Regions from separate parts of the Methylobacterium flocculans genome, predicted to be linked through region 1. Evidence: predicted binding sites of a transcription regulator. Region 1 holds the regulator's gene; each other region holds the start of a gene.
What was found. Region 1 encodes PhoB, which activates phosphate uptake and scavenging genes when phosphate is short. Its sites were predicted from a motif close to TGTCATNNANCTGTCAT; they were not measured.
Positions count from the first base shown of each region.

Region 1 (10,508 bases):
CTCGTCGCGGCGTTGATCGCCTACACGATCTACTTCGTGAGCATCCCCGCGGCGCTTCCCCCGCAATAGGGCCCGCCCCTACCCGCCGCCGATGCCGCTGGTGACGATCCCGGTGCCCTGGCATTCCGGACAGGTCCCGGCTTCCACGGTGCCCCGGCCCTCGCAGGCCCGGCAGACGTTCTCGCCCGTCCCGGGGGCGCCGGGCGTCGCCTCGTCACCGGGCTTCGCGGGGGGCGTCGCGGCGTTGCGATCGCTCGGGTGTCCCTGGGTCATCGGTCGCTCCTGAATCGTCGTTCCCTGACGACAGGCGAACCCCGGTTCTTCGACGCCTGTTCCGGCCGCGAAACCCGAACGAATTCATCATCGTACGATTAAGGACGAAGCCCCGTGCGACCGAAAGACTTCGGAACGCGGGCCCTGCACTCCGGTTCTCTCCGTATACCCGACAATACGGAGACCATCATGAAGCACATGAAGCCCTTTCTCGCGTCTGCACTTCTCCTGACCGCCGCCGGCCTGCCGGCCTGGGCCCAGTCCGTGCCCGTCCCGGGCAGCGGCCCCCGCAGCGGGACCATCATCCAGCAGCAGCCCAACACCACGGGCAACGATTCCGACCTGGTGATCGCCCGTGGCGCCACCGGCGCCGACACCGCCACCACGAACTCGGCGGCCGGCGGCAACGCCAACCTGCCGGAGCGGGCCATCCCGAACGGCAGCGCGGGCGGCAGCAGCGGCGGCCGCTGAGCCCTACAGTCCGGGCGTAACGTGCGGCCGGGCTGCGTCATGGCAGCCCGGTCGTGCGGCGTCGGCGAACACCCGGACGGATGACGCGTTGGTGCGCCACAGATGCGAGGAGGCCCCGATGGCACTGCGATCCGAAACTCCGCCCGCCCCGGCCAACCTCGCGGTGAAGCCTCCGCCGGACTCCGACAAGCCGACCACCGCGATGCTGAAGGCGGACATCGACAGCGGGCGCACCGGCGACAAGATCTCCCACTACGACACCGGCCTGTCGCAGCTCGGCACCGACGACGAGGCGGCCGGCAACGCCCCCTCCCACGAGCGCATCGCCCTGGCCCGGAAGACCGAGGCCGCGCCGCCCAAGGTGCGGGAGGCCGCGAAGCCGGAGGGGCACAACCGCTGGATCATGCCGCTCTTCATCGGGCTCGCCGCGATGGTGCCGGTGGTGGTCGGCGTCTCGCTGTTCCTGTTCAACCGGTAGGGCTTCGCGGCCCGCCGGCGCGTCGGGCCACTTCGGCCAGGGCTGCGAGGTCCTTGTCGGCGTCGCCCTGGCCCATCGCCGCGACGAGGTTGTCGCGCAGAACCTCGGCGAACGGCATCGGCACGCCCGCTGATTCGGCCGCCGCGAGCGCCAGACCGATATCCTTGGCGCCGAGCTTGAGGTTGAACCCCGGCGGCTCGTAGCGTTGCGCCGCGATCAGGGCGCCGTAGTTCTTGTAGACCGGGCTGGCGAACAGGGTGTTGGTGAGGAGGTCGAGGAGGTCGGCCCCCGACACGCCGTGCCCCTCGGCGAAGGCCGCCGCCTCGCCCATGGCCTCGATGGCCGAGACCAGCATGAAGTTGCCCGCGAGCTTGACCGCGTTGGCCCGCTGCGGCGCGTCGCCGAACGGCCAAGTCCGGGAACCCATGGCCTCGAAGAGCGGCCGGGCCCGGGCCATGCCCTCGGGATCGCCCGCCGCCACGATGTTGAGCGCGCCCGCTTCGGCGACGTCGGGCCGCCCGAAGACGGGCGCGGCGATGTACGGCACGCCGGCCCGGGAATGGATGGCCGCGAGCTCACCGGCCAGAGCGACCGAGATCGTGCTCATCGAGAGATGGAGCCCCGGGCGATCGGCCTTGTCGAGGAGGCCGCCCTCGACGATCACCGCGCGCAGGGCCGCGTCGTCGGCCAGCATGGTGATCGCCGCATCCCCGGCGAAGGCCTCGGCGGCCTCGGCCACCGGGATCGCGCCCGCGAGCCCCTCGGCCGCGCCGGGCGAGCGGTTCCAGACCCGCACCCGGTGCCCGGCGCGCACCAGGCTCGCCGCCATGCCGCGTCCCATCCGGCCGAGGCCGATCACACCCACATCCATCCTGTCCGCCTGCATATCCGCTCCTGTCTTCGCGCGGCGCTCAATGGCCGTTGAGGAATTCGAGGGTCAGCCCGTTGAAGCGGTCCGTCGCCTCCATGTGGACGAGATGGCCGATGCCGGGCAGCACCTCGGCGCGGGCATTCGGCATCCGCGCCGCCAGCGCCCGCGCGTGCTCCGCGTTGCGGCCCATGCCGGCGCGCAGGGCCTCCGGCGCGAAGGGCTTGCCGGGAGCGTTGTGGTCGTTCTCGCCCATGACGAACAGCGTCGGCACCGCGATCAGCGGGATCTCGTGCACCACGGGCTGGCCCCAGATGATTTGGTAGGAATTGACGAAGGACTGGAGCCAGCGCGGGTACTCGCCCGAGCCCTTCACCCGCTCGCGCAGGGACACGAAGGGCTCGATGGCCGAGGCCGGCAGCGAGAGCGAATAGCTCGTCATCAGCTGGCGGCGATAGGACTCGGCCGTGGCATCGCCCTCCAGGCGCAGCAGGGTCGCGTCGGGGACCGGCGGCACCGTGAAGCGGTAATCCTCCAGGCCGATCGGCGCTTCGAGGACGAGGCTGTTGACGCGGGTCGGCGCGTTGCGGGTCAGGCGCACCGCGAGCATGCCGCCCATGGAATGCGCCACCACGTCGACGCGGGGCAGGCCGAGGGCGTCGAGGAGCGCCACGGTGTCGGCCGCCATGGTGTCGAAGCTGAACGGGCTCACGGGCTTCGACGACTTGCCGAAGCCGAGCTGGTCGGGGGCCACCACGCGGTATCCGGCGCCCGCGAGCGCCTGGATCACCGGTTGCCAGTAGCTCGCCGGAAAGTTGCGCCCGTGCAGGAGCAGCACGCTGCGCCCGTTGGGCTGCCCCTGCGCCGGCACGTCCATGTAGGCGAGCCGCTGGCGCTCGCCGTCGCGGGTCCGCTCGAGGAACCGGACCGGATACGGGTAGGCGAAGCCCTCGAGACCGATGCCGAGCGGCGTGGTGTCGTCCGCCGCGCGGGCGGCGAGGGGCGCGAGCGACATCTGGGCGGCCAGGAGCAGGACGGACAGGCGAACGAGCGCGGCGGGCAATCCGGTCATACGAGATCCGATCATGGGCGATCCTGGCGACGAGGCGCGACGCGCGCGCGAGAAGGGTCCGCAGGGTTTAGCGCGCGGCGACGGGCGCGAGGTGACATAGGACACCTGCGAGACCCGCATCCCTTGCGAAACACGCGGCGGCGTCCCAGGGGTCCATGCATGACCGACGATTCCCCGAAGCCCGTCCCGCCACCCGCGATGGACGGATTGCCGGTGCGGGAGCGCATGCTGGCGCTGCTGGCGATCGGGCTCGCCATGACCATGGCGGTGCTCGACGGGGCCATCGTCAACGTGGCCCTGCCGGTCATGGCCAAGGATCTGGGGGTGGAGCCCTCGGCCGCGATCTTCGTGACCAACAGCTTCCAGATCGCCGTGACCGCCTCCCTGCTGCCGCTGGCCTCGCTCGGGGACATCCTGGGCTATCGCCGGGTCTACCTCACGGGTCTGGTCCTGTTCACGCTGGCGTCCCTGGCCTGCGCCGTCGCGCCCTCCCTCGACTGGCTGGTGGCCGCGCGGATCGCGCAGGGACTGGGCGCCGCCGGCGTCATGAGCGTCAACATCGCGCTGGTGCGCTTCATCTACCCGCACCGGCTGATCGGGCGGGGGGTCGGCAACGTCGCCCTGGTGGTGGCGATGGCCTCGGCGGCCGGGCCGACGGTGGCGGCCGGCATCCTCTCCGTGGCGAGCTGGCCCTGGCTGTTCCTCGTCAACCTGCCCGTGGGGCTCATCGCCCTGACGGTCGGCGCGCGCACCCTGCCGGTGACGCCCCGGAGCGGGGGCCGCTTCGATGTCCGCAGCGCGCTCCTCAACGCCCTGACCTTCGGCCTCCTCATCATCGGCGTCGACGGCCTCGGCGATCCGGCCACGCGGGGCCTGGCGCTGGCGGAGATCGGCGCGGCGCTCGCCGTCGGCACGGTCTTCGTCTGGACGCAGACGCGTCTCGCCCGCCCGCTCCTGCCCGTGGACCTCCTGCGGATTCCCGCCTTCGCCCTCTCGATGGCGACCTCCATCGCCGCGTTCGGAGCGCAGATGATGGCCTACGTCGCCCTGCCCTTCTATTTCCAGGACGTGCTGCGCCTCTCCGAGACGCAGACCGGCTTCCTGATGACGCCCTGGCCCATCGCCATCGCGCTGACGGCGCCGATCTCGGGGCGCCTCGCCGACCGCTACGCGCCGGGGCTGCTCGGCGGCCTCGGCCTCGCCCTGATGGCCACGGGGCTCGCCGCCATCGCGCTGTTGCCGGAGGGCGCCTCGCACCTCGACATCGGCTGGCGCCTGACCCTGTGCGGCCTCGGCTTCGGTCTGTTCCAATCCCCCAACAACAAGGTCATCATCACGAGCGCGCCCCGCGACCGCAGCGGCGGGGCGAGCGGCATGCAATCGACCGCCCGCCTCACCGGCCAGTCCTTCGGGGCCGCCCTGGTGGCGGTGATCTTCGGCCTGCACCAGGGGGCGCCCCCCGCCGGGCCGGTCTCCGCCACCCTGTGGTGCGCCGTGGGGCTCGCCGCCTTCGGCGCGGTGGCGAGCGTGCTGCGGCGCCAGCCGGAGGGGTGACGGCGGAGCGCGCAGGCTTTGCGCCGGAGGCATGACCGCCGATCGCACCAACGGTCGCGCCGGGCGTTGACCCGGCAATTCCCACGCGAGGACGAGTCCATGAACATCGACCTGTCGGGCCGGCGCGCCCTCGTCACCGGCTCCACGGGCGGCATCGGCTACGCCATCGCGAGGGCGCTCGCAGAGATGGGCGCCACCGTGGCGATCAACGGGCGCACGCAGGACCGGGTCCGCGACGCCATCGACCGCCTCAAGCGCGAGACGGGCCATGCGGGCTTCATCGGCGCGCCGGGCGACGTGGCCAACCCGGACGGCACCGCCCGCGTGGTCGCGGGCCTGCCGGACATCGACATCCTGGTGAACAACACGGGCATCTTCGAGCCGAAACCCTTCTTCGAGATCCCGGACGAGGATTGGCACCGCTTCTTCGAGACCAACGTGATGAGCGGGGTGCGCCTGTCGCGTGCCTATACGCCCGGCATGGTCCAGCGCGGCTGGGGCCGCGTGGTCTTCATCTCCAGCGAATCGGGCGTGAACATCCCGGTGGAGATGGTGCATTACGGCATGACGAAGACGGCCCAACTCGCCGTCGCGCGCGGCCTCGCCGAGACGGTCGCGGGCAGCGGCGTCACCGTGAACAGCGTCCTGCCCGGGCCGACCCTCTCGGAGGGCGTCGCCGATTTCATGCGGAGCATGGCGCCGGCATCGGGAGGCGGCGAGGTCGATCTCGACGCGGCGGGCCGGGCCTTCGTGGCCGAACACCGCCCGACCTCGCTGATCGGGCGGCTCGCCACCGTCGAGGAGGTGGCCAGCATGGTGGCCTACGTCTGCAGCCCGGCCGCCAGCGCCACCAGCGGCGCGGCCCTGCGGGTCGATGGCGGCACGGTGCGCAGCATCGTCTGAACGCGGACGGGCCCGATGCCGGACTTTTTCCGCGCACGCGGGATCAGGGTCCGGCCGCGGGGGTCAACGCCAGCCGGAAATGTTGCCGCCTACTCCCCCTCGAACATCTCGTCGAAGGAGTAGCCCGAGCCGCGTACGGTGCGGATCGGGTCGCTCTGGCGCGGGCGGTTCAGCGCCTTGCGCAGGCGGCCCACATGGACGTCCACGGTGCGTTCGTCGATGTAGACGTCGTGGCCCCAGACCCCGTCGAGGAGTTGCTCGCGGGAGAAGACCCGGCCGGGGCTCTGCATCAGGAATTCGAGGAGCTTGAACTCGGTGGGTCCGAGATGGATCTCCCGGCCCTCGCGACGGATGCGGTGGCTGACCCGGTCGAGCTCGATGTCGCCCGCCACCAGCAGGTTGGCCACGTGCGCGGGCTTCGCCCGGCGCAGCAGCGCGCGCACGCGGGCGAGCAGTTCCGGCACCGAGAACGGCTTGACGATGTAGTCGTCCGCCCCCGTGCCGAGGCCCCGGATGCGGTCGCCCTCCTCGCCCCGGGCGGTGAGCATGATCACCGGCAGGCGCTCGGTCTCGCGCCGCGCCCGGATGCGCCGGCACAGTTCGATGCCGGAGAGGGCCGGCAGCATCCAGTCGAGGAGGACGAGGTCGGGCACCTGCTCCTGCAGGCGCAGGTCGGCCTCGTCGCCCCGCGCGGCCGAGTCGACGATGAAGCCCTCGGCCTCGAGGTTGTAGCGGAGGAGGAGGGTCAGGGCCTCCTCGTCCTCGACGATCAGGATACGCGTACTCATCCGTGTGCTTTCCGTGCGGCGCGATCCTCAGACCGCGCCGGGCATCTCCACCGTCGCGTAGTTGGAGGCGTCGTTCTTCGGACGCTCCCGCTCCGCCAGCAGGTTCTCGCCGGTGACGAGGTAGTGGATCGTCTCGGCGATGTTGGTGGTGTGGTCGCCGATGCGCTCGATGTTCTTGGCCACGAACAGGAGGTGCGTGCAGAACGAGATGTTGCGCGGATCCTCCATCATGTAGGTCAGGAGCTCGCGGAACAGCGAGTTGTAGAGCGCGTCGATGGCGTCGTCCCGCTCCCACACGTCGAGCGCCGCCTTGGTGTCGCGGCCCGCATAGGCGTCGAGCACGTCCTTGAGCTGCTCCTGCACCAGGTCGCTCATGTGCTGGACGCCGATGACGATCTTCTGCGGCTGGATCTGGTCGGCGATCGCCACCACGCGCTTGGCGATGTTCTTGGCGAGATCGCCGATGCGCTCGATGTCGTTCGAGACGCGGATGGCCGTGACCGTCTCGCGCAGGTCGATCGCCAGGGGCTGGCGCCGGGCGATGAGCAGGATCGCCCGCTCCTCGATCTCGCGCTGGAGGATATCGAGGCGCACGTCGGCGCCGATCACCGCCTGGGCGAGGACGGCGTCCCGGCGCACCAGGGCCTGGCTCGCTTCCGCCATCATCTTCTCGGCGATGCCGCCCATCTCGGAGATCGAGCGGCGCAGATTTTCAAGGTCCGTGTCGTAGGACTTGACGATGTGGTCGGACATGGGGGTCGCACTCCGCGATCGGGCCCGCCTGTCCGGGGGCCGCCAGGGCGATGGGGTCGGGCGCGGACCGGGGAAAGGTCCGCCACGGGCCGCCGTGGATCAGCCGAACCGGCCGGTGATGTAGTCCTGGGTCTGGCGCTTCTCCGGGTTCATGAAGATGCGCGTGGTCGGGCCGAACTCCACGAGTTCGCCGAGATACATGAAGGCGGTGAACTGCGAGATGCGCGCGGCCTGCTGCATGTTGTGCGTCACGATGACGATCGTGAATTCGGAGCGCAACTGCTCGATCAGCTCCTCGATGCGGCCCGTCGAGATCGGGTCGAGGGCCGAGGTCGGCTCGTCGAACAGGATGACCTCGGGGCGCTGGGCCACGGTGCGGGCGATGCAGAGGCGCTGCTGCTGACCGCCGGACAGGCCCATGCCGGACTGCTTGAGCTTGTCCTTGACCTCGTCCCAGAGGGCGGCCTTGCGCAGGGATTCCTCGACGCGGACGTCGAGGTCGGCCTTGGGCAGCTTCTCGTAGAGGCGCAGGCCGAAGGCGACGTTGTCGTAGATCGACATCGGGAAGGGCGTCGGCTTCTGGAACACCATGCCGATACGCGAGCGCAACTCGTTCAGGTCGACCTTGGCATCGAGGACGTTCTGGCCGTCGAGGAGGATCTCGCCTTCCGCGCGCTGCTCCGGATAGAGGCTGTAGATCCGGTTGAAGGTGCGCAGAAGGGTCGACTTCCCGCAGCCCGACGGGCCGATCAGCGCCGTGACCTGGCGATCGTGGAAGTTGAGGTTGACCGACTTCAGGCCGTGGAAGCTGCCGTAGTAGAAGTTCAGGTCCCTGACGGCGATGCGGACCGGGGAATTCTCGTCGGCCTTGTGGCGTCCGGTGAGCTGCGCTTGGGTGATCGCGGGGGCGGCGTTCATCGGTTCGGCATCCTGTCGATCGAAGATGGGAGAGGGCAAGGCGGCGCGCTGAGGGTCAGCGCGACCGATCGGTCTTGATGACGAAGCGGGCCACGACCGACAGGGCGAGGATCGTGATGGTGATGAGGAGGGCGCCGGCCCAGGCGAGCTGCTGCCAGTTCGGGTAGGGCGAGAGCGCGAACTGGTAGATCATCACCGGAAGGTTCGGGATGCCGCCCATGAGGTCGGCGCGGAACCAGCTGTTGTTGTTGAGCGCGGTGAACAGCAGGGGCGCGGTCTCGCCGGCGATGCGGGCGAGCGCCAGGATGATGCCGGTGACGATGCCGGCGCTGGCGCCGCGCCAGGTGATGCTCTTGATGACGATGGAGGGGGGCGCGCCGAGCGCCGCGCCGGCCTCGCGCAGGGTCGAGGGCACGAGGCGCAGCATGTCCTCGGTGGTGCGCACGATGACCGGGGTGGCGATGATCGCGAGCGCCACCGCGCCGGCCCAGCCCGAATAGGTCCCCATCGGGCGCACCATCAGGGTGTAGACGAACAGGCCGATGAGGATGGAGGGCGCCGAGAGCAGGATGTCGTTGAGGAAGCGGATGACGTCGGCGAGCTTCGAGTTGCGGCCGTACTCGGCCAGGAACGTGCCGGCCATCACGCCGACGGGCGTCGCCACCATGATGCCGAGGAAGGTCAGCACGAGGCTGCCGAGGATCGCGTTGGCGATGCCGCCGCCCTCGGAGCCGGGGCCCGGGGTCGGCTCGGTGAACAGCAGGGGCGAGAAGCCCTTCACGCCCTCGACCACCAGCATGAACAGGATCGAGCCGAGCACGACGATGCCGATCAGGGTGGCGAGGGTGCTCGCCAGGATGAGGGTGCGGTCGGCGATGCGGCGGCCGGACCGGACCCGGCTGACATGGGCCGGGGCGGCGGTGGTGGCGATGGGGTTGGCGGCGTCCATGATGCGGTTCCTGACGTCTCGGTGAGGGGGAGGTCTCAGGCGACCTTGGCGCGGCGGGTGAGGATGCGGGCGATGATCAGGACGAAGAAGGTGATGACGAAGAGGATGCAGCCCAGCGCCATCAGGGAGTTCAGCTGCAGGCCGTCGGCTTCGTTGAATTCGTTGGCGATGCGGGAGGCGATGGTGGAGCCCGGATCGAAGACCGAGCCGGAGAGCCGGTTGGCGTTGCCGATCACGAAGGTCACCGCCATGGTCTCGCCGAGCGCGCGGCCGAGGCCGAGCATGATCGCGCCGATGATCGAGACCGAGGCCTGGGGCACGAGCACGTGGCGCACGACCTCCCAGGTGGTGCAGCCGATGCCGTAGGCGCTCTCGCGCAGCACGGTGGGGATCTGGTCCAGCATGTCGCGGGTGATCGAGGCCACGAAGGGCACGATCATGATCGCGAGGATGATGCCGGCGGTGAGGATGCCGACGCCCGAGGGGACGCGGGCGTAGAACAGGGTGCCGACGATGGGCATGCCCTCGACCACGTTCGAGACCGGCACCTGCACGAAGCGGGCGAAGAGCGGCGCGAACACGAACAGGCCCCACATGCCGTAGATGATGCTCGGCACCGAGGCGAGGAGCTCGATGGTCATCGAGACGGGCTTGCGCGCCCAGCCGGGGCAGAGCTGCGTCAGGTAGACCGCGATGCCGAGCGAGAGCGGCACGCCGATCAGCAGGGCGAGGAAGGCGGAGGCCAGGGTGCCGACGATGGCGACGAAGGCCCCGTACTGCTCCTGCCCGATGTTCCAGGCGCTGGAGGTGATGAAGCCGAAGCCGAACTCGTTGAAGGCCGGCCAGGCGCCGTAGGCGATGGAGGCCAGGATGCCGGCGAGCACCAGCAGCACCAGGAGCGCCGAGCCGTAGGAGGCCGCGCGGAACAGGCTGTCGCCGAGGCCGCCGGGCTTCTTGCGGGCCGAGGCGCCGTCGCGCGTCAGGGCGATCTGATCAGTCAAGGCGGCCATCCGAATGTCTTCTCTTCACCGTGCGGCGTCCTAGCGCGCGCCGATCATCGACGCGAGAGGGGATCGCCGGGTCGCTGCCAGGGGTAGAGCCCGGCGGATCGGCGCCGGGCCCGTTCGTTTCGGTCGCGCGGGAACGCGATGGCTCGTCCCCGGGCTCGCGGGCCGGAGCCCGCGAGGGTCGGGCTCACATGTTGAAGACGGGCTTGCCGTCCTTGCCCTTGATCTCCTTCCACGCGTCGTGGATCTGGCCGACGACGGCGTCGGGCAGCGGCACGTAGTCGAGGTCGATGGCGAGCTTGTCGCCGTTCTTGTAGGCCCAGTTGAAGAACTTCAGCACGTCGGCGGTCTTGGCCGGGTCGGCCGGGTCCTTGTGGACCAGGATGAAGGTGGCGGCGGTGATCGGCCAGGCATCGTCACCGGCCTGGTCGGTCAGGGAGATGCCGAAGCCCGGGGCTGACTTCCAGTCGGCGC
Region 1 is NZ_CP107532.1:2,363,838-2,374,345, reverse strand. Features, by position in the region: gene OF380_RS11000 (hypothetical protein) at 1-69, shown strand, start outside; gene OF380_RS10995 (hypothetical protein) at 79-273, opposite strand; gene OF380_RS10990 (hypothetical protein) at 472-744, shown strand; gene OF380_RS10985 (hypothetical protein) at 863-1,222, shown strand; gene OF380_RS10980 (NAD(P)-dependent oxidoreductase) at 1,212-2,093, opposite strand; gene OF380_RS10975 (alpha/beta fold hydrolase) at 2,134-3,177, opposite strand; gene OF380_RS10970 (MFS transporter) at 3,322-4,716, shown strand; gene OF380_RS10965 (SDR family NAD(P)-dependent oxidoreductase) at 4,816-5,619, shown strand; gene phoB (phosphate regulon transcriptional regulator PhoB) at 5,709-6,407, opposite strand; gene phoU (phosphate signaling complex protein PhoU) at 6,435-7,160, opposite strand; gene pstB (phosphate ABC transporter ATP-binding protein PstB) at 7,260-8,078, opposite strand; gene pstA (phosphate ABC transporter permease PstA) at 8,134-9,027, opposite strand; gene pstC (phosphate ABC transporter permease subunit PstC) at 9,063-10,037, opposite strand; gene pstS (phosphate ABC transporter substrate-binding protein PstS) at 10,222-10,508, opposite strand, start outside.

Region 2 (10,508 bases), 1.4 Mb from region 1:
CTGGCGAGCAGTTGCTCCTGGCGCTTGAAGCTCAGTTTGGCCTGGGTCAGCAGCGCCTCGGCGGAGGTGAGCGCGGCCTGGGCGTTGTTGAGGTTGGCGCGCTGCTCCTGCGGGTCGAGCCTGGCCAGCACCTGGTCGGCGCTGACGTGGTCGCCCACCTCCACCAGGCGCCGGGCGATCTTGCCGTTGGTCCGGAAGGCGACGTTGACCTGCGACTGGGCCTGGATGTCCCCCGTGAAGATCAGGTCGGAGGAGATGGTGCTGGGCTTGGCCACCACGGTGCGCACGAGGGCCGGAGCGGGCGTCCGCTGCGCCGGCGCGTCGCCGGCAGCGCGGGCCGGGGGCGCCGCGGCCAGGAGGGCGGACGAAACAGCGATGCCCAGGGCCGCGATCCCGCATCCGGGCCGCCGAACGGTCGTCCTACCCATCATCGCGTCCTCAAGCCTCGACAGGACCCTATCGGCGGCAACCCATATCGGCTATCTTACCGACCGTCCAGACGGTTTTTTCTCGGGCGAACCGAAATCGTGCTCCCGCGTTTGCCAGGAACGTCCCGATGGACCACATCGTCCGGGCTTCACGGGCCGGCCTCCGGCTCCTCTTTCCCCAGCAGGATCGCTGATGACCAAGGCGCGCACCCGCCGCGAGGACCGGCCGGTGATCATCCTCGACGCCGCCGAGCGCCTGATCCGGCGGGTGGGCACGCGCACGCTGACCATCGACGCGGTGGCGGCGGAAGCGTCCCTGAGCAAGGGCGGCGTCCTGCACCACTACGCCTCCAAGGATGCGCTGATCTCGGCGCTGGCCGAACGCAAGCTGCGGGAGATTCGCGAGAGCGTGGCCGCGCACGAGGCGGAGCAGGGGCCGGGCCCGGCCGCCCTCCCCCTCGCGCTGATCGCCCATGCGCGCCAGGTCTATGCCGACGAGGACGGCTTCCCCCGCGCGCTGCTGCTGGCCTCGGCCGAGAACCCGGAGGCCTTCGCGGGCTTCAACGCCTTCCTCAAGCAGCGCCTCGCGCAGATGGAAGACGTGGCCTGCTGTCCCGGCGCCGGCGCGATGCTGACCTTCGCGACCCTCGGCCTGCTCCTGACCCGGACGCTCGGCTTCCACTGCCTGGAAGGCGCGGAACTCGAAAAGCTGTTCGACGCGATGGAGCAGGCCGCCCGGAGCCTGCCCAAGCCAGCCTCACTGAAGCCCGCCTCACTGAAACCTTGAGCGCAGCGCTCCGGATTCAGGCGCGGTTGCGGAAGGGGTGCAGGATCTGGCCCGCGAAATCCTTGGGGAAGGTCGGGTCGTCGATCCCGAAGCGCTCCGGCCGCTCGCCTTTCGGCATGTAGTAGGTGCCGAACATCAGATCGAGGATCGGAAAGGTCGCCGAGAAGTTCTTCGAGCCGCCCTGGTCGATGCCCGTGTGATGCCAGCGGTGGTAGACCGGGCTGACGATCACGGTCTTCAGGATCCCGAAATCCCAGTTCAGGTTGCTGTGGATCAGGGCGGAATGCCAGACCTGGAAGGGCGCCACGAAGGCGACGACCTCGAGCGGCATGCCGAGCAGGATCAGCACCACGTCCGGAAGCACGATGTGGATGAGGTCGTCGAACGGGTGGAAGCGGCGCGCCGACACCCAGTGCAGCTCCTCCGTGGAGTGATGCACCGCATGGTAGTGCCACAGGGTCATGGTGTGGAAGGCCCGGTGGGTCACGTACATCATGATGTCGATGAGCACGATGTAGACCGCGACGGCGAGCCAGAACGGCATGCCTGCGAGCAGGGACAACCCGATCGACGGCGTGGCCCCCGGGGTGCCGTCACCCATGATCAGCGAGAGCCAGAACGCTCCGGCGATGAGGAGCAGCAGGGCAAGGTAGCGGGTGAACAGCGGCGTGGCGAACCACCAGCAGACATCGGTGATCATCTCCGAGGTCCGCCACCAGGGCTTGCCGGCCCGCGCGGGAAACAGCGCGCACAGGATCGTGAGGACCACGGCCATCGCCAGCGTCGTCGGCAGACCCGTCAGGATCACCTCGCTGAATTGGGTCACGACAGCCTGGGCCCAGTCGGTCATCCGTCATCCTGCACGCGTGGCACTGCTGCAGCCTGATCTGGCAGGTCCGCCTTAAGGTTGGGTTGCGCCGATTCGGCGAAACCCGTGCGCGCCGGCTCAGGGTCCGCCGGGGCGCGTGCCCGTGCGGGCCGCCTCGATCTGAGCCAAAGCCGCCCGGATGCGCAGGTCGATGAGCGTCCGCCCGCGCTCGGCCGAGGCGCGCCGCGGATCGCCGCTGGCACCCGTGGCCTCGGCGCGGAAGCCGATCCCGGCGAGGCGGCCGAGGTCGACCCCTTCGGGTGCGATCGCCAGGAGTTCCGAGGTGTCCTGGATCCCCGCGTGGCGGCCGATCGTGTCCGGCGTCTCGCCCGCGGCCCGCAGCCATTCGAGCTGGGCGGCATCGTCGTAATACGCGCTCACGTCGACGACGCGGACACCCTCGGACAGCCATTCCCGGGACAGGCGCTCCGCGACCTCCCGCTGCGGCCCGGTGCTGGCCCCGTGATCGGCGAGGAAGCCGATGGTCCGGAAGCCGGCGAGCTTCAGGCTGCGGGCGATCCCCTCCAGGGTGCCGGCGAAGACGGCGTCCGGGACGCCGATGGTGCCGGGATAGCGCAGGTGCCCCTCGGGCGGGTCGTAGCTTCCCTGCGGCACGTAGGAGATGACGGGGGCGACCAGGGTCTTGCCCAGCCGCTCGGCGACCTGGCGCGCGGCCCAGCCGACGATGCGGTCGTGCTTGCCGGTGACCATGTGGATGCCGTTCTGCTCGATGCCGCCGCTCGGCACGAGCACGGTCGTGGTGCCGTGCGCGACCGCGCCGCGCACCTCCACCCACGACATCCGCGCGATCTCGACCTCGGCCGAGAGCGGCGCCGTGAGGGGCCGGCCGATCACGGCGAGCCCCGCGACCAGGGCCGCGAGGCAGAGGGCGGCCCACTTCGGCGCGGAGGCAGGGCGCAAGGCGGGAGGGACGGCGCGCGACATGACGGGCTCGGAACGACGACGGGCGGCGCGAGCCTAAGGCGTCGGGCGTTAACGGAGCGGTGCCCCCGCCGCCTCCGCCATGGCGACGAAGAGCAGCGCATGGCGGCCGGCCAGGGTGTCGATATCCGTGGCGTAGCCGCCGCCGATGACCCCGACGAGGGGAACCCCGCGCCGCCGGGCCTCGCCCACGACGAAGCGATCCCGCGCCAGCAGGCCCGCATCGGTGAGATCGAGGCGCCCGAGGCGGTCGTCACCGTGGGGATCGACGCCGGCATTGTAGAAGACGATGTCGGGCGCGAGCGCGTCGAGGAGCGGGCCGACATGGGCCTCCAGCACCGCGTGGTACCCGGCATCGTCCACGCCGTCGGGCAGCCCGACGTCGCGGTCGCTCGGGATCTTGCGGGCGGGATAGTTCTTCTCGGCATGGATCGAGAGGGTGAAGAGATCCGGGGTCACGCTGAGGCAATCGGCGGTGCCGTCGCCCTGGTGGACGTCGCAATCCACCACGAGGGCGCGGGCGATGGTGCCCTCCGCCTGGAGGGTGCGGGCGGCCACCGCCACGTCGTTGAAGATGCAGAAGCCGGCCCCGGTCGCGCGCCGGGCGTGGTGACTGCCCCCCGCCGTGCTCCCCGCGAGGCCGTGCGCCAGCGCGAGCCGGGCCGCCGCCAGGGTTCCGCCCACGGAGGCGCAGGAACGGGCCACCACCGAGGCGCCGACCGGCAGACCGATCTCGCGCTCGATGGCGCGGGGCACGTCGAGGGCGAGGACCGCCTCCACGTAGGCGCGGTCATGGGCGGCGGTGAGGAGGTCAGCGCCGGCGGGCTCGGGGCGTACGAAGCCGTCCGGCACGAGGCCCCGCGCCAGCAGGATCTCGGCGAGACGCCCGTACTTGCGCATGGGGAAGCGGTGCCCCTCGGGCAGGGTCGCCTCGTAGGCGGGATGGAAGACGATGGGCATGCTCAACGAGCGACCCCCACCTGCGCCGGCCCCATCATCGCCGTCCCCTTCGCCGGTTCTCCGGCCGGTTCACCGGCCGGTCCATCCGCCGAACCCTTCGCCGGCTCGGGCTGTCATACGCCTGAAGCATCAGGGCTGTTAGGGGCGCTGGGGTGGATCGGGTTGCGGCGTCGTGTCCGCGACCCGGGGCGGCGCGCGACGCCGGACCTCGTGGATGAAGGGACGTGACCGATGGGAGACGGTCTGATGGGACTTGAGACCGGACCCGTCGTCGCGCTGGCCCTGTGCGCGGCCCTGACCCTGATCAACCTCGCCGGCATCGGAGTGGCGGCGATGCGCCTCGGCCGGCGCAACCGCGATCCGGTGTTTCCCCTCGGCGCCCCGATCTCCCTGGTGCGGCCCGTCTGCGGGCTCGAACCCTTCAGCGAGGAGCTGCTCGCGCGCGGCTTCCGGCTGGCCCATCCCGATTACGAGCTCATCTTCTGCGTGGCGGATGGCGCCGACCCCATCGTCCCGCTCCTGCACCGGCTGATGGCGGCCCATCCGGGTGTTCCGTCGCGCCTCATCGTCGGCGACGAGCGCATCAGCGACAACCCGAAGCTCAACAATTGCGTGCGCGGCTGGGAGGCGGCCCGGCACGACTGGGTGGTGCTCGCCGATTCCAACGTGCTGATGCCGCCGGACTACCTGCAGCGGCTCCAGGCGGCCTGGCGCCCCGACACCGGCCTCGTCTGCTCGACGCCGATCGGCGCCCGGCCGGACGGGCTGTCGGCGGCGGTGGAATGCGCCTTCCTCAACACCCTGCAGGCGCGCTGGCAATATACCGGCGAGGCCCTCGGCCTCGGCTTCGCCCAGGGCAAGAGCATGCTCTGGCACAAGCCCTTCCTCGAAGCGCGCGGCGGCATCCGCGCCCTCGCCGCCGAGATCGCCGAGGACGCGGCGGCGACGAAGCTGGTGCGCGCGGCCGGCGCCCGGGTCCACCTCGTGGCCGCACCCTTCGACCAGCCCCTGGGGCGCCGCACCCTGCGCGAGGTCTGGTCGCGCCAATTGCGCTGGGCCCGCCTGCGCCGCGTCACCTTCCCGCTGTTCTTCGCGCCCGAGATCGGCAGCGGCCCCCTCCTGCCCTTCGCCCTCGCCCTCGCGGCCGCCCCCTCGGCGGTCCTGACCGCCTGCCTCCTCGGCCTCGCCGCGCTCTGGTACGGCGCCGAGATGGCCCTGGCGGCACGCGCGGACTGGTACCGCGCCCCGCGCCTCCTCCTCGCCTTCGTCATCCGCGATGCGCTGATCCCCCTCCTCTGGACCAGCGCCTGGATGCGTGGCGCGATCCTTTGGCGTGGCAACGCGATGGATATCCGAAGTAAAGGCGTCTCAGGCTTGAAGTGGCGACGCCTACGCCCAGGCACAGGCGTAGCGTGAAACCAACGCCTTCAGCTTTGGCTTTCAGTGAGCGATCATTCTCCAAGCATCAATCAATTTCTGATAAATATAAAATACACTGGCCTGATTAAAATCCACTACTATAAATGTAAATTAATTTTCGAGAATTCAGCCTAAATTTTCCGGATCAGCGCGATAAGCTCTGAATCCTACACTGTACTGCAAGCCGCCGAACAGTTGGCATCGGCCCATAGATTGCCGTAAGATGGCTGCGAAAATTCTAAAGCCACAGCAACCTTCTGCAGGCAAGACGTGACGACGCCATCCGAAATTCTACACAAGATACGCCAATCGATCGTATCCGGCGATCGCAGCAACATCTCGGATCTTGTATCGCGAGCCCAGCGCATAAGCGTAACCGACTATCATATTGTGGTAGAAATTGCCATTCTGCTACGTGACAACGGGCATTTCGATCAGTCTGCGTTCATGTGCAATGAGGTTCTCCGCAACGACGAAAACCATGTCGCAGCACTCTACGAACTGTCTATTTTACAAGCGATGCAGGGCCGCCATGTAGAGGCTTTGCTGGGCTTGGAACGGATACTTGTCTCCTGCCCGGCGGATGAACGGAGCCTCCGGTTTGCCGCCCGTATGAGCGCGCGTATCGGCGATTACGCCGCGGCGCGGCGCTATATCTATCGCGCCGACGAGACCTGTCCGGCGCATCCGGACATTCCGTGGCTCCGTGACCTGATAGGCTACATGGAAGCGTTTCCCGCCGGCGTCGCGGATCGTCTCACGCAGCTCTATGAGCGGGACCGCCTTTCGACCACAGCGGAAACCATTGTGAGCTGGGCCTCCGCTTCATTGCAGAGACGTGAAGGATTTTCCCTCATTCGGCTGGGCGATGGGGAGGGTGCGTTCTGTCGAATTTCGTCGGATGACGAGAGACAGTACCCACATATCTACGAGCATTGTCGTCAGGACCGAGCCCGGGTCTGGTTCAACAACGAGATTGACATCCATCAATCGGGCTTCACGGAGACGGCCTTCACCCTGCGGGATGCGATCCAGAATGCCAATGTCGTCGGCATGCCATACCGGAACTGGGTCGAACACGAGTATAAGTTCTGCAGTCCCACGGGGATCGTCGGACTTATCAATGCACTTCGAGTCGCACAACTTCCATCCGTGAAACGATCTCAATCTTGGACGTCACAATTAGTCCATATGGACCTTCTTCAGAAGGGAATTCTGGGGAACCTGCTACGCGAGCACCGGCGCGTAAGTCTTATCTCCTGCCTCTCAGGCGCGGCGGAGGCGATCAGGACCCATTTCGAACTCGAGGAGGTGACGCTCTACCGGATCCCGGGGGAAAAGCTGCACGCGGCGCAGCTTGGAGCAGAGACAACGGTCGGGCGCCACTACCCTGAACGCTACAACGAACTTATGGAAGAGTTAGCAAAACCGCTGCACGGACAACTCTTCCTCGTGGCAGGAGGGCTACTTGGAAAGCTGTACTGCAATCGCATCAAAATCAGCGGCGGCGTCGCCCTGGATATCGGCTCGGTCGTAGACAATTGGATGGGAAAAGCGACCCGTCCTGACAACGATCCGCGTCATGCTTTGTAAGGGGTGGTCTTGATGCACCCCGACCGGCACGATCATATACGTGGCCGAGAATACGCCTGCCGAAGGCTGTACAGACCGCAAGGGGGGCAGTCTCCCTCTGGCCGATGTCGATCAAGGTGATACCGACGGGAGACTTGGAGCGCCTAACAGAACGGTACCGAGCGGGCCTTTCCAGCGTTGGCTTGGCATAGACGGATCAATTCTCCCCGATGATTTTCGGAATGAGTTCGCTCCGCTCCTGCCGCCGCCTCAGCCGCGCCCGAAGGGTCGGCGTCGTCCGATCGAGAACTGGGCCGCACTGACGGGCATCCTGTTCGTGCTGCGCTCGGGCCTCCCATGGGAGATGCTGCCCGCTGAGAAGAGTTGCGGCTCCGGTATGAGTTGCGGGCGTCGGCTGCGGGATCGATAGGCGGTCGGCGTGTGGAGCCGTTTGAATCAGGTGTTGCTGTAGCGCCTACCCGCGTCGAGTGAGATCAACTAGAGCCGAGCTTGCCTGGACAGCGCGTCTGTCCCGGCAAAAAGGCGGCCTGCCACCGGCCCGAACCCGACAGACCGGGGCGAGACGGGCACGAAGCGCCACCTCGTAACCGATGCGCGCGACACGCCGCTCGGCTTCTGCCTGAGCGAAGCCGACTGGCGCGACAACCGCATGCTGGCAGCCACCATCGATGCCATCCCCTCTGTGCAGAGTGGGCGGCCCGGGGGATCGTCCCGCGCATCGCGCGCAAGGGCATGAGAGCCGCGAGAAACTCGGTCGTCACCATTGGGATTGTGGAGCGCACCCACGCCTGGTTCACTCGCTTCCGCCGCCTGCCCATCCACTACGAGCGACGCGCCGACATCTACGAGGCCTTCACGAGCCTCGCAGCCCGCATCATGACCCTCAATCAGATCAGACGGCTTTGTTAGGCGCTCTAAGCCGGCTAGCCTCGCGCGACCGGTCGATACCTTCCTAGTCTAAAACTGGGGCCTAGTCTAAAACTGGGGGAGGTCTTCAATCACGACAGATGAAGCAAAGCCAGAACTGGTGCCCGCGGAGGGACTCGAACCCCCACGCCTCTCGGCTTCCGATTTTGAGTCGGACGCGTCTACCATTCCACCACGCGGGCACGCGGCGAATGTCCTGCCGCGCGCGCCGCATCCTGTCAACCGAGCCCCACGAGCGGCCGCGCCCACCGCCTGCGGTTTGTTGCGGATGCGGCCCGGGATCGCTCGCCAGGGCGGGCGGGGTGTGGTCAAAGAGCGCCGCCCGTCGCTTCCAGCCTGTCCGGACTCCCATGATCCGTCGCCTCTACGAATGGATCCTCGCCCTCGCGGGGAAGCCCTCGGCGCCCTACGCCCTCGGGGCGGTGGCCTTCGCGGAAAGCTCCTTCTTCCCCGTGCCGCCGGACGTGATGCTGGTGCCGATGGCGGTGAGCCGGCCCGACCGGGTCTGGTTCTACGCGCTCGTCACCACCCTGGCCTCCGTGGCGGGCGGGTTGCTCGGCTACGCCATCGGGGCGCTGCTGTTCGATTCCATCGGGCAATGGGTGTTCCGGGTCTACGGCCTCAGCGACAAGGCCGCGACCTTCCAGGAATCCTACGCCCAGTACGGCCACTGGGTGATCCTGCTGAAGGGTCTCACCCCGATCCCGTTCAAGCTCGTGACCATCACCTCGGGCTTTGCCCATTACGACCTGTTCTGGTTCGTGGTGCTCTCGCTGCTGACGCGGGGCGCGCGGTTCTTCCTGCTCGCTGGACTTCTCGGGCGCTACGGCGTTCAGATCCGCGGGGTGCTCGACCGGCACCTCAACGTGGTGGCGGCGATTTCCGTCGCGGTGATCGTCCTGGGCTTCGTCCTGTTCAAGGTTCTGCTGTAGCGATGCGAGGGACACCCGTGGAGATCGATGACGCTTCGCTGCTGCGCCTGCGCCGGGCCGCCCTCCTCCTCCTCGTCGGCGCGGTGCTGACGCTCGGCGGGGCCTTCTATTTCCAGTGGGTGCTCGGCTACGTGCCGTGCAAACTCTGCCTGACGGAGCGCCTGCCCTATTACGCGGCGATTCCGCTGGCGCTCGCCGGACTCGTGCTGCCCCCTCGCCTGACCCGCCTCGCCCTCGGCCTCGCGGCCCTGGGCCTGCTCTACGGCGCCGGCCTCAGCGTCTATCACGCCGGGGCCGAATGGAGCTTCTGGCCGGGGCCCAGCGATTGCGGCGGCGGCGCGGGAGCCAACCCGGCGGCGATCGGGGATTTCCTGAATGCCCTTCAGACCACGCGGGTGGCCGATTGCTCGACCGCGGCCTGGCGCCTGCTCGGGATCTCGCTCGCGGGCTGGAATGCCCTGGTCGCCTTCGCCCTCGCCGCGATCTCCGGAACAGCGGCGCTGAAGCCCTGAGCTCAATGCCGCTCGTCGGGAGCCGGCGGCAGCGGGGCCACCGCAATGCCCTCGTCGAGCAGCGCCCGCGCTTCGTCGAGGCTGGCCTGCCCGTAGATCGCGCGGGTCTCGGCCTCGCCGTAATGCATGCGGCGAGCCTCCTCGGGAAAGCGCGGCCCGACATCGTCCGCGCCCTTCGTCGCTTCCGCACGCAGGGCCTGCATCAGGGCGCGCAGGCGCTGTTCCGGCTCGGTCGTGGCCAGTTGCGGCACGACCTCTGCGGGTTGCGGGGGCGTGGCCACCGCAGGCGCTTCGGCCCCCCGCCCGCTGCGGGCGATGGCCGGAGCCATCATGCCCTTGCCGACCCGCGCCGAGCCGCAGACCGGGCAGGTCACGAATCCGCGCGCCACCTGGTCGTCGTAGGAATCGCTCGAGGGAAACCAGCTCTCGAAGCCGTGCCCGGCCTCGCAGGCGAGGGTGTAGCGAATCATGGGCGAGGGTGATGCGACCGAGGGGGACGGGACCGGAGGTGACGGAACGGGTTCGCGGACGGGGTCAGGAGGGCCGCCCCACCCGCTCGACGGTGAAGGGGCGGGCGTGCTGCAGCGCCGGGATTCGGGCGCGGGCGTCGGTGACGCGGGCGAGGTCGATCTCGGCCAGGATCACGCCGGGCTCCGCTCCGCCCGCATCGGCGAGCACCTGGCCCCAGGGATCGACGATGAGCGAGTGGCCGTAGGTGTCGCGCCCGTCCTCGTGGTGCCCGCCCTGCGCCGCCGAGATCATGAACGAGCCGGTCTCGATGGCGCGGGCCCGGTGGAGCACGTGCCAGTGCGCCTCGCCGGTCCGCTGCGTGAAGCAGGCGGGCGCGGTCAGGATCGTCGCCCCGGCCTCGGCCAGGGACCGGTAGAGCGCGGGAAAGCGGATGTCGTAGCAGATGGCGAGCCCGAAGGGCGCCCAGGGCGTCTCGGCCACCACCGCGCAGGCGCCGCCCGTATAGGTCGCCGATTCCCGCCAGCGCTCGCCGTTGGGCAGGTCCACGTCGTAGAGGTGCAGCTTGTCGTACGAGGCGGTGATCGCGCCCTGCGCATCGATCAGGAAGGCCCGGTTGGCGACCTTGTCCCCGTTGCGGATCGCCAGCGACCCGACCTGGATCACGATGCC
Region 2 is NZ_CP107532.1:967,490-977,997, forward strand. Features, by position in the region: gene OF380_RS04325 (efflux RND transporter periplasmic adaptor subunit) at 1-431, opposite strand, end outside; gene OF380_RS04330 (TetR/AcrR family transcriptional regulator) at 622-1,215, shown strand; gene OF380_RS04335 (sterol desaturase family protein) at 1,232-2,065, opposite strand; gene OF380_RS04340 (creatininase family protein) at 2,162-3,028, opposite strand; gene OF380_RS04345 (histone deacetylase family protein) at 3,077-3,985, opposite strand; gene OF380_RS04350 (ceramide glucosyltransferase) at 4,232-5,401, shown strand; gene OF380_RS04355 (tetratricopeptide repeat protein) at 5,675-6,997, shown strand; partial or broken gene OF380_RS04360 (transposase) at 7,185-7,906, shown strand; tRNA gene OF380_RS04365 (tRNA-Leu) at 8,023-8,106, opposite strand; gene OF380_RS04370 (YqaA family protein) at 8,275-8,856, shown strand; gene OF380_RS04375 (disulfide bond formation protein B) at 8,880-9,368, shown strand; gene OF380_RS04380 (DUF1178 family protein) at 9,371-9,838, opposite strand; gene OF380_RS04385 (carbon-nitrogen hydrolase family protein) at 9,903-10,508, opposite strand, start outside.
Region 2: the regulator PhoB is predicted to act here: its motif matches at 4,097-4,113, upstream of OF380_RS04350 (ceramide glucosyltransferase).

Region 3 (10,508 bases), 500 kb from region 1:
TTCCGGCGATCCGGGCGCTGCTGGGCGACCCCGACGCGGGGGCGGACCGCTCGGAGCCGGCAATCCTCGGATGCGACCTGCCAGAGAACGATCTGCGGCAGGATTATCTGCGAGCCCGGATCGAGACCGCCCCCGACGGGCTCCCCATCGTCCATCCCGAGAACCGCCAGGACTCCTCGATGCTGCTCATCCTCGGCTCGGCCGAGGCCCTGCTGATCCGGGCCCCCCATGCGCCCGCCGCGAAGGCCGGCGAGCCCTGCCGGGTCATCCGGCTGGACCGTCGCCTCGTCTGATCAGCGCAGATAGGTGACGCTGTAGAGGGTGTGGCGCAGGGCCTCTTCGCCGACCCAGACCCGGCCGTTCTCGCAGGCCTCCCGCATGCCCGCCCGCATGCGCGCGCAGTACTCGCCGGTGTTATCCTGGACCCGGTACTCGCAGACGTTGCCGACCTTGCGCCGAGCGATGACGGGACTCGCATGATCGGCGTGCAAGTCCGGATCCTTCGGATCGCGGTCCTCCAGAAGGTACCAGCTGTAGCCGATGGTCGGCACACGCCCGTGGTCGAGGGCATAATCGACCATGGCCAGAATCCGGCTGATCGCCTTGGGGTCCGGCGGCGGCCCGGAATCCCGCATCTCCACGAACTCGGCCTGATTGGCGGCCACGCGGTAGGAAACCGGGAGGAGCGGCACCGGCAAGGGCACACGCCGACACTGCGCCTCGACATGCGCGATCCAAGCGGCGTTGAAGGTGTCGGTCTTCGCGTTTCGCAGGTGAGGAACCGTGCCGACCAGGCTGCGGAAGCTCATCGGGCGGGGTGACAGGCGGCTGCGATAGCGCAGGCGCTGCAGGGTCGGGTTGGCATAGCGATAGCCGTCATTCGAGGGCAGGTCGCGGTCCTCGCAATAGCCGTTGATGTTGTAGAGGAGCGCCGCGGTGTCCTCCTCACCGCCCTCGATCTTGTCGAAATAGGGCAGCAGCTTCGGGTTGCCGATCGGCGACATCTCCGCAGCGTTGCGGCTCCAGGCGATGTCCGCGCGCCAGCTCGGATGCGCCGCCAGGTGAGCGCGGAGCGCGGGAATCGCTGCGAGGCGCTCCGGGTCGGCAAAGTAGTTCTTGGTGGCGACGTCGAGGGGCGAGACTTGGCGGCCGAGGCGATGCGAGATCATGTCGGCGGTGGCATAGGCAAAGCAGATCGCGCTCTCGCCCTGGTTCAGCGGCATCTCGCGCGGCGAGGGCGAGAGGGCGACGTCGCGGGTGCCCTCATGCACATCGAAGGGGATGCGAGCCTCCACCAGCGCGCAGGTTGGGTTGCGCGCATAGGTCGGGTGCAGGGGCAGGATGCGGGGATCGGCTTCGGCGAACGCCGGCGCAGCCGAAATCGCCAGGATCGCGCTCAGAGCCGCGCGGAGGCGCCGGCCACGTCGGACAGCCCGCATGTCTCAGGAGGCCCGGCGCAGGCGCGTCGCGAAGAAGCCATCGAGTCCACCGCGCATCTCCGGCACCTCACCACCCAGGTGCGACGGCAGGGTGCGCAGGTCGCCGGACGCATCGATCGGCTCGGACAGGCCGCCCAACTCCTCCGCACGCACCGGAATGCGCTCGAAGCCCGGATTGCGCGCGAGGAAGGTCGCGACCTGAGCCTCCCCCTCCTCCGGCTCGAGGGAGCAAGTACAGTAGACGAGGCGCCCGCCCGGCCGAACCAGGGTGGCGGCCTTGTCGAACAGGCGTTTCTGCAGGCCGATCAGGCGGCTGATATCGCTTTCGGTCTTGGTCCAGGCCACATCGGGGTGGCGGCGCAGGGTGCCGGTCGCCGAGCACGGCGCGTCGAGGAGCACCGCGTCGAAGGTAGCGTCATCGGACAATGCCAAGGCATCGCCGACCTGGATTTCGGCTTCCAGTCCCAGGCGTGCGAAGTTCTGGGACAAGCGCTCGAGGCGTGGGCTGGAACGGTCGACCGCGAGCACCGAAGCGCCGGCTGCCGCGAGTTGCGCTGTCTTACCACCAGGGGCGGCGCAGAGGTCGGCCACCCGCTCGCCCGGCTTCACATCCAGCAACCGTGCCGGAAGCGCGGCGGCGGCATCCTGCACCCACCATTGTCCCTCGGTATAGCCCGGAAGATCGGCCACGCCGGCGCGGACGTCGTGCAGGCGCACGCTCCCGGTGGGGAGGACGACGCCGCCGAGACGCTCCGCCCATTCGACGGCCGAGCCCCGCACGGTGATGTCGAGGGCGGCACCCTCGAGGTGGGCCGCCGCGATGGCGCGCGCCGTCCCCTCGCCATAGGCGGAGCGCCAGCGCCGGGCGAGCCAGTCGGGCGTATTGTCCGCGAGCGGATCACCGGGCGCCGCGAGGATATCGGCGCGTTCGCGCACGATCCGGCGCAGGACCGCATTCACGAGGCCGGAGAGGTGCTGAAGCTGCGGATCGGCCTTGGCGAGACGCACACCGAGATCGACGGCGGCATGGTCCGGCACGTTGAGATCGAGGATCTGGACGGCGCCCGTGGCCAGTAGCGCGACGAGGCGAGGTTGATCCTCCGGCAGTCCCTGCGACATCCGGCTCGCAAGGACGTGACGCAGGAGACCGAAGCGGCGGAAGGTCGCCGTCGCAATGGCGCGCGCGAGGCCTGCATCGGCGGCATCGAGGCCGGCGGCGCGCCCGGCCTGGATCAGGGCATCCTCCAGGGCGAAGCCCCGAGTCTTGCCGATGAGGTCGGCGACCGCGCCCTGCGCGATCTGTCGGGCGGCGAGGCCCGCGACGCTGTGGTCGATCGGCGCCGTCGGCGCATCCGTATTGCGGCGTGTCGCCATGAATGCCACTTCCTGGAACCATGAGCCCGCATGGGACGAGCTTCGTTTCCCTGCCCTTCCACCCGCCACACCGAGATGCAAGCCATGACAAGCCCGGAGCCGATGGAAAACCGCGCGGACGCCGACCTGCCCACCCGAACGCGCGCCCTTACGCCCGAAGCCGCCCGGGCTCTGGCGGAGGCTGCCGAGCGGCGCGCGGCCATCGATGCCCATGCCGCGGAGATCGCGGCCACCCGCGAGCGTCAGGGCCGTGGCGGTCTCGAACCGGTGCGCTACGACGATTGGGAGATCAAGGGTATCGCCGTCGACTTCTGACGTCGCGCGCGCCGCATGCCGGCCGGGGAACGTCCCCCGGTCGCCCCCGTTGTCCCGGCCATCGGTTCAGTGACGAAGGGGAAGACCATGGCCACGAAAGTTTCGAGCAAGAGTGCCGGTGAGGGACCGCATGGCGAGGTCGCTCTCGCGCGCGGCCAGTCGGTGTCGATGCGGATGTGGCGGGACGAGCTTCCCGGCACCGACAAGCCCCCGGCGAGCCGACCCTACGAGACCGTCGGCTACGTGATCTCCGGCCGGGCCGAACTGACCGTGAGCGGCGAACGGGTGCTGTTGGAGCCCGGCGATTCCTGGCTGGTCCCGGAGGGCGCCGAGCACACCTACTCCATCCTGGAAGCCTTCACGGCCGTCGAAGCCACGGCGCCGCCCGCCCGCTGAACGGATCTCAGCGCGTGACGTAGACCTGCGTGCCCACCGAGACGCGTGCGTAAAGATCGACCACATCCTGGTTGAACATGCGGATGCAGCCGTAGGACGCGTAGGTGCCGATGGAGTTCGGCCGATTGGTCCCGTGGATGGCGTATTCGCCTCCCGCGAGGGTCAGTGCGGCCGAGCCCATCGGGTTCGAGGGCGAACCGCCGGCAATCACGGCGGGCAGGCGGGGATTGTCGCGCTTGACCTCGCGCGGGGGTGCCCAGGCCGGCTCGACGTACTTCCCGTCGATCTGGGTCGCGCCGCTCCATTGCTTGCCGGGCTTGCCCACCGCGACGGGGTAGCGAATCGCGGTCCCATCGCCGTTGACGAGGTAGAGCCGGCGCTCGGCCGTGCGCACGACGATGGAGCCGGGCATCACGCCCTCGTGGAACGCCACGACCTCGCGGGCCTGCGCAGGCTCGACGAAACCGCCTCCCAGGATCGCACCCGCCGCGATCGAAGCCAGCATTCCCTGACGCACCATGACCCTGAAACTCCGAAAGCGTGACCGTGAGAGCCCAGACAATCGGCGCTCGCGGGTTGGCGTTCCGGTAAATCGGCGGTTCGCGATGCAGTTATCCCGGTGGTCTTCTGCAGCGCAGTGAAGCGCCGCCACGGAATTTCGGGCGAAAACATCCGATTGCGTTCAGGTTTCGTTAGCCCTGAGGGCTCAGCGCTCGATCAGCGGCATGCCGCCGGCACCCAGGCGCTCCTGCCAGCCATGGCGCACCAGTTCGGGGTCGGCGTGCTCCTCCACCGGAAACCCGACGCAGAGATAAGCGACGAGGTGCCAGTCGCAGGAAACCCCGATGATGCCGCAGACCGCCTCCGGCTCGAGGATGGAGACCCAGCCGACACCGAGCCCGTGCGCGCGCGCGGCGAGCCAGAACGTCTGCACGGCCGTGACGACGGAGTAGCGCAGCATCTCCGGCATGGTGGCGCGGCCGAGCCCGTGCCCCGCCTCGGTGGATTCGTCGCAGAAGACCGCGAGATGTACCGGCGCCTCCCGCAGCCCGGCGAGCTTGAGCCGGACATAAGCGTCGCGGCGTTCCGCTTCGTACGTGGCCGCCGCATCGGCGTTGCAGCGTTCGAAGCTGGCGACCACGCCTGCGCGCCGCTCCGGGTCCGAGACCCGCACGAAGCGCCAGGGTTGGCTGTTGCCGACGGAGGGGCTGAAGGCTGCGAGATCGAGGCACCGCCGCAGCAGCGCTTCGTCAACAGGGTCTGTCCGAAACCGGCGCACGTCGCGACGCCAGGCGAACAGCTCGGCGAGAGTATGCTGGAAGGCCGCGTCGAAGCTGGTCACGGTGGTCCCCAGCGGTGAACCCGCCCCTCTCTCTTGCAGCGTGTTTCTCGCCGGGTACGCCCCGTCTCGCAAGGACGAAAAAAAGGCCGCGCTCCGAAGAGGCGGCCTGAAGTCCTTGGGTCTCGAAACCTCTGGGATGTCGATCCCGCCGGTTCGGGTGCCGACCGAAGAGCTGGGGAGCCGGTAAGATCGGGCAGCAGACCGATGACGGAGTCGACGAAGTTTCAGCAACAGGTATCGCGTTTCATCAAGGCCGACGCTGGGCATGATGGCGGCGAAATCATGGTGATGTGTTTCGGGACGCCTCGCCGAATCACCGCCCTTGCGAGCATCACGGCGTGACACCATGATGAAGGACGAACGCGGAACAGGAGCGACGATGAGCGAGAGAACCGGTGGCGACGCGCGATTGCATGATCCCGCAGCGCGGGTCATCCCCTTCCCGACGGCGCCGGTCCCTCCTCAGATCGCCTTCGACCGCGCCGAACTGCGCATCCTCTTCAATCTTTACGGACGGATGGTCTCGCAGGGCGAGTGGCGCGACTATGCCCTCGACTTCCGGCGCGACAAGGCGGTGTTCTCGATCTACCGGCGCAGCTCGGAGATGCCGCTGTATCGGGTGGAGAAGGACCCGAAACTCGCCCGGCGCCAGGGCGCCTATGCCGTGGTCGCCGCCACCGGCCTGGTCATGAAACGCGGAACGGATCTCGAGCGGGTGCTCGCGGTGCTGGAGCCTCCCCTTCGTGCGGTGTGAGACGCGCCTCAGTCAGACACGACCCGACATGTGAACCATCCGGCCCATATAAAAAGGCCCCGGCGGTTATCCCGCCGGGGCCTTCTAATTCAACGTGAGTCGTTCCGTTTAGCGGCGGTCGCCCAGGAGCGAGAGCAGCATCTGGAACATGTTGATGAAGTCCAGGTACAGCGTCAGCGCGCCATTCACGGAGAGCTTGGCCGCACCCTCGGCATCGGCGCCGCTGTAGAGGAACATCTCCTTCAGCTTCTGCGTGTCGTAGGCGGTGAGGCCCGCGAAGATCAGAACACCGACCACGGAGATTGCGAACTGAAGCGCCGAAGAGGCAAGGAAGATGTTCACCAGCGAGGCGATGATGAGGCCGATCAGGCCCATCACCAGGAATGAACCCATGCCCGAGAGGCTACGCTTGGTGGTGTAGCCGTAGAGGCTGAGACCGCCGAACGTCGCCGCTGTGATGAAGAAGACCCGAACCACGCTTGCTCCCGTGAAGACGAGGAGGAGCGAGGACATCGAGGCACCCATCACCGCCGCGAAGGCGAAGAAGGTCAGGCGCGCCGAGGCCGCGGACATCCGATCCATCCGCATCGAGAAGATGAAGATGAAGGCCAGCGGCGCCAGCATGATCACCCACTTGAGCGGGCTGGTGTAAAGGAGCTGGCCGAACGGGGTCAGGGCAACGCGGCCGGTCTCGGTCTGAGCGACGGCCGCCATATTCAAGCCCAGCGCCACGAGACCAGAGATCCCGAGGCCGATGACCATGTTATTGTAGACGCCGAGCATGAAGGTGCGCAGGCCCTGATCGATCTCGACCTGGCTGCCGGCGTACCCGGTCGGCTGAGCGCCGTACCGGAAGGGGCTGTTATCGAATGCCATGGGAGTTTCCTTTGGAAGCTCTCTCAGCGTGTGATTTCGAAATGAGGCTCACGCACACGACCTCTGGCGTCCCGAGACGCCTCGTTACGAAATATGTTCCGTCACGCTGCCCTGCACAAGGGGCCGGCCAAGCCTGGAAGGACCGAATCGCACAGGACTGTGCTGGTATTTTCTTGCGTCGAGACGGGATTAAACCGGCATTTCGATAGACGAGGATTTCGCTAACGCGAGGCTAACCACGCCACCGGACGCCGTGTCGAACGCCCGTGGCCGGCCTTACGCGGCAGCCTTATCCAGACAGCACTTCTTGAACTTCTTGCCGCTGCCGCAGGGGCAGGGGTCGTTACGGCCAACGTTCTTGAAGGGGTTGCGGACGGGCTGACCGTAGCTCTCGGAGGTCCAGTTCAGGTCGGCGATCGGATCGTCGATGGTCCCGAATTGCTCGGGATCAAAGCGTGACAGGTCGTCGGGGCGCTCCTCGGCCTCGCGCAGGATCTCGGGGAAGTACCGGCCGTCGCTGAATTCGCCGGTCAGCCGCCCATCCCGTCGCGCTGCCACGACCCTTGGTGCCAGGTCGCGCATCCCCAGAAGCGCAACGGCCTCCTCCCACGCGACCCAGCTGATATCGCCCTCGATGGCAGCCCGCTTCTCATCGAAGCGAATCAGCAGGGCTTCGGTCTGCTCGCGTGGGACGCGGCCGATCTGGGTCAGGTAAACCAGGGCCGCGAAGCCCTCGTGCCGCACGGTATCGTCGCGCGTGCTGTCCATCAGCAATGTGCCGAGCGGCGCGATGTCTCCGTCGAAGACGCTGGCTAGTATCCTCGCCAGTGTCTTCGAGAGGGCGTCGCCCAGGAGAGACTCGAGCGTCTCGCCGTCCAGGTTCAGAAATCGCACGAGGGGCCTGAACGCCCGCGTTTCCCGGGCGGCGGCGAGGACGTGCAGCCCCCAGAACAGGAGATTCGCCTCCGCGTCATCCAAGTCTGGATTCGCGGCAGCCCGGCCCAGCAACTCCAGGACCGCGTCCGCGATCCGGTCCGGGTCCGCGAGCGCGGCACGCAGCTCAGGCTCCGGAAGGAACGTGGCCGCCGAGAGCGCGGAGACGAGGGCCGGATCGAGCATGCGTGATTCCTCAGGAGCGGAGAGTCGCCCCGGTCTTGCGCTCAACCTCAGCGACGATCCGGGCGGTTACGCCCTCGATCTCCGCATCGGTCAGGGTGCGATCCACGGGCTGGAGCCGGACCGCGATCGCCACCGATTTCGAGCCCTCGGGGATGCCGATGCCTTCGTAGATGTCAAACACGTCGATCCCGGTGATGAGCTTGCGTTCCGCGCCCTGCGCCGCCTTCACCACGTCCCCTGCGGCGACATCCCGTCCGACCACGAACGCGAAGTCACGCGAGATCGGCTGGAAGTCGGACAGAACCAGCGCCGGCTTGACCTTGGTCGGACGGTATTTCGGCAGCGGCACCGCGTCCAGGGTGATTTCGAAGGCGACGATCTGGCCCTTGAGATCGAGGGCCTTCAGCACGCGCGGATGCACCTCGCCGAAGTAGCCGGCCGGATTCTTCGGTCCGAACTGCAGCGTGCCGGATCGGCCGGGATGCAGCCAGGCCGGTCCACCGGCCACGACCTGCAGGCCGCCGGTCGGGATACCGAGGGCGGCCAGCAGCGCCATCGCATCGGCCTTGGCGTCGAACGCGTCGACGGGCTTCATGGCCCCGTCCCAGTGGCGACCCGCGCCCGCATGCGTCGCGGTCCCCCGCCGGATCGCCGCCGCCCGGGTGGTCTGTCCCTCCGGCTGGTCGTTCGCGAAGCACTGCCCGACCTCGAACAGGGCGACATCCGCGTTCCCGCGGTCGGCGTTGCGCTGGCCGGCCCGAAGCAGGCCCGGAACCAGGCTCGGGCGCATATCCGAGAGGTCGGCGGCGATCGGATTGGCCAGCGCCAGATCCACGCCCCCGCCGCCGAACAGCACCGCGTCGTCGTGCGGGATGAACGACCACGTCACCGCCTCCACGAGGCCATGGCTGGCCAGCGCCCGCTTGGCGAGGCGGGTGCGCTTCTGCATCACGGTCAGCATCGGCTTGCCGATCGCCTCGATGCGCGGGAGGGGCTTCGGCTCGATGCGGTCGAGACCGGCGATGCGGACGATCTCCTCGACCAAGTCGGCCTTGCCCTCGACGTCGGGACGCCAGGACGGCGTGAGGACCTTCACACGGTCGCCGGTCCCGGCCACGTGGAAGCCCAGCGCCTCCAGGGTCACCTTCATCTCGGCGCGGGACAGCTCGATCCCGGCGAGCCGCCGGGTTTCGGTCCAGGGGAAATCGATGACGCGCTCGACCACCGGCGGCTCGCCGACGATCACGGGCATGCTCGGAGTTCCGCCGCAGATCTCCAGCACGAGGCGGGTGGCGAGATCGAGGCCCGGCAAGGTGAATGCCGGATCGACGCCGCGCTCGAAGCGGTACCGGGCATCGGTGATGATGCCGAGCCGCCGGCCGGACTGGGCGATGTTCATCGGATCCCACAGGGCCGATTCGATGAGGACATCGACGGTATCGGCGTCGCAGCCCGAAGCCTCGCCGCCGATGATACCGCTGATCGATTCGACGCCGCTGTCATCCGCGATGACGACGGTGTCGGCGGTCAGCGTATAGGTCTTGCCGTCGAGGGCCTTCAGCGCTTCGCCGTCCCGCGCCCGACGGACGACGAGCCCCCCGCGCACCTTGGCGGCGTCGAAGACGTGGAGCGGCCGGCCCTGATCGAAGGTCAGGTAGTTCGTGATGTCCACGAGCGCGTTGATCGGGCGCAGGCCGATGGCGCGCAGGCGCGCCTGCATCCAGTCCGGCGAGGGACCGTTCTTGACGCCGCGCACGAGGCGCAGGGTGAAGTAGGGGCAAAGGCCGCCGTCGAGGGCCTCGAAATCAAGGGTGACGGGGACGGGGCAGGCGCCCTCCCCGCGCACCGGCGGCTGTGGCTCGCGCTTGAGACCGCCCAGCCCCGTGGCGGCGAGATCGCGGGCGATGCCGTGGATGGACGTGCAGTCCGGCCGATTCGGCGTCAGGTTGATCTCGATGACCGGATCGTCGAGCTTCGCGTAGAGGGCGTAGGGCTGCCCCGTCGGTGCATCATCCGGCAGATCGAGGATTCCGTCGCTCTCCTCGCCGAGGCCGAGCTCGGCCCCCGAGCAGAGCATGCCGTGGCTCTCGACACCGCGGATGTTGCCGACCGACAGGGTAATGTTTTTCCCCGGCACGTAGGTGCCGGGCGGGGCGAAGACCGTCTTCATGCCGGCGCGGGCGTTGGGCGCGCCGCACACCACCTGGAGCGGCTGACCGTCGCCGGCATCCACCGTGCAGACCCGCAGGCGATCGGCGTTCGGGTGCTGTTCGGCGGTGAGCACATGGGCGACCACGTAGGGCTTCAGGCTCGCGGCCTTGTCCTCGATGCCCTCGACCTCGAGGCCGATCCGGGTCAGCGTCTCCGAGATCATCTCGAGGGAGGCCTCGGCGTCGAGGTGGTCCTTGAGCCAGGAGAGGGTGAATTTCATCGCTTGGGTCCCTCGGCGTGCCGGGACCCGTCCAAGCGGGAAGCTCCGTCGCCCATGAGGATGAAGAGGTGGCCCGGGCTCACCGGGCCTCGAGAGCGGAGCGTCAGCCCGTCAGCCCGGCGACCAGGCTCGGGATATCCAGCGGGCGGAAGCCGTAATGGTCGAGCCAGCGCACATCCGCCTCGAAGAAGGGACGCAGATCCGGCATGCCGTATTTCAGCATGGCGATGCGATCGATGCCGACGCCGAAGGCGAAGCCCTGGACGCTGTCGGGATCGAGGCCGCAATTGCGCAGGACGTTGGGGTGGACCATGCCGCAGCCGAGGATCTCGAGCCAGTCGGTCCCCTCGCCGAAGCGGATCTCGCCGCCCTTGCGCGAACACTGGATGTCGACCTCGGCCGAGGGTTCCGTGAAGGGAAAGAACGAGGGCCGAAAGCGCATCTTGACCGCCTCGACCTCGA
Region 3 is NZ_CP107532.1:2,868,579-2,879,086, reverse strand. Features, by position in the region: gene OF380_RS13520 (molybdopterin molybdotransferase MoeA) at 1-293, shown strand, start outside; gene OF380_RS13515 (hypothetical protein) at 294-1,439, opposite strand; gene OF380_RS13510 (RsmB/NOP family class I SAM-dependent RNA methyltransferase) at 1,443-2,813, opposite strand; gene OF380_RS13505 (DUF1674 domain-containing protein) at 2,898-3,128, shown strand; gene OF380_RS13500 (cupin domain-containing protein) at 3,216-3,524, shown strand; gene OF380_RS13495 (L,D-transpeptidase) at 3,532-4,029, opposite strand; gene bluB (5,6-dimethylbenzimidazole synthase) at 4,231-4,866, opposite strand; gene OF380_RS13485 (DUF2794 domain-containing protein) at 5,246-5,620, shown strand; gene OF380_RS13480 (Bax inhibitor-1/YccA family protein) at 5,729-6,496, opposite strand; gene OF380_RS13475 (DUF1186 domain-containing protein) at 6,773-7,615, opposite strand; gene pheT (phenylalanine--tRNA ligase subunit beta) at 7,626-10,046, opposite strand; gene pheS (phenylalanine--tRNA ligase subunit alpha) at 10,150-10,508, opposite strand, start outside.
Region 3: the regulator PhoB is predicted to act here: its motif matches at 5,205-5,221, upstream of OF380_RS13485 (DUF2794 domain-containing protein).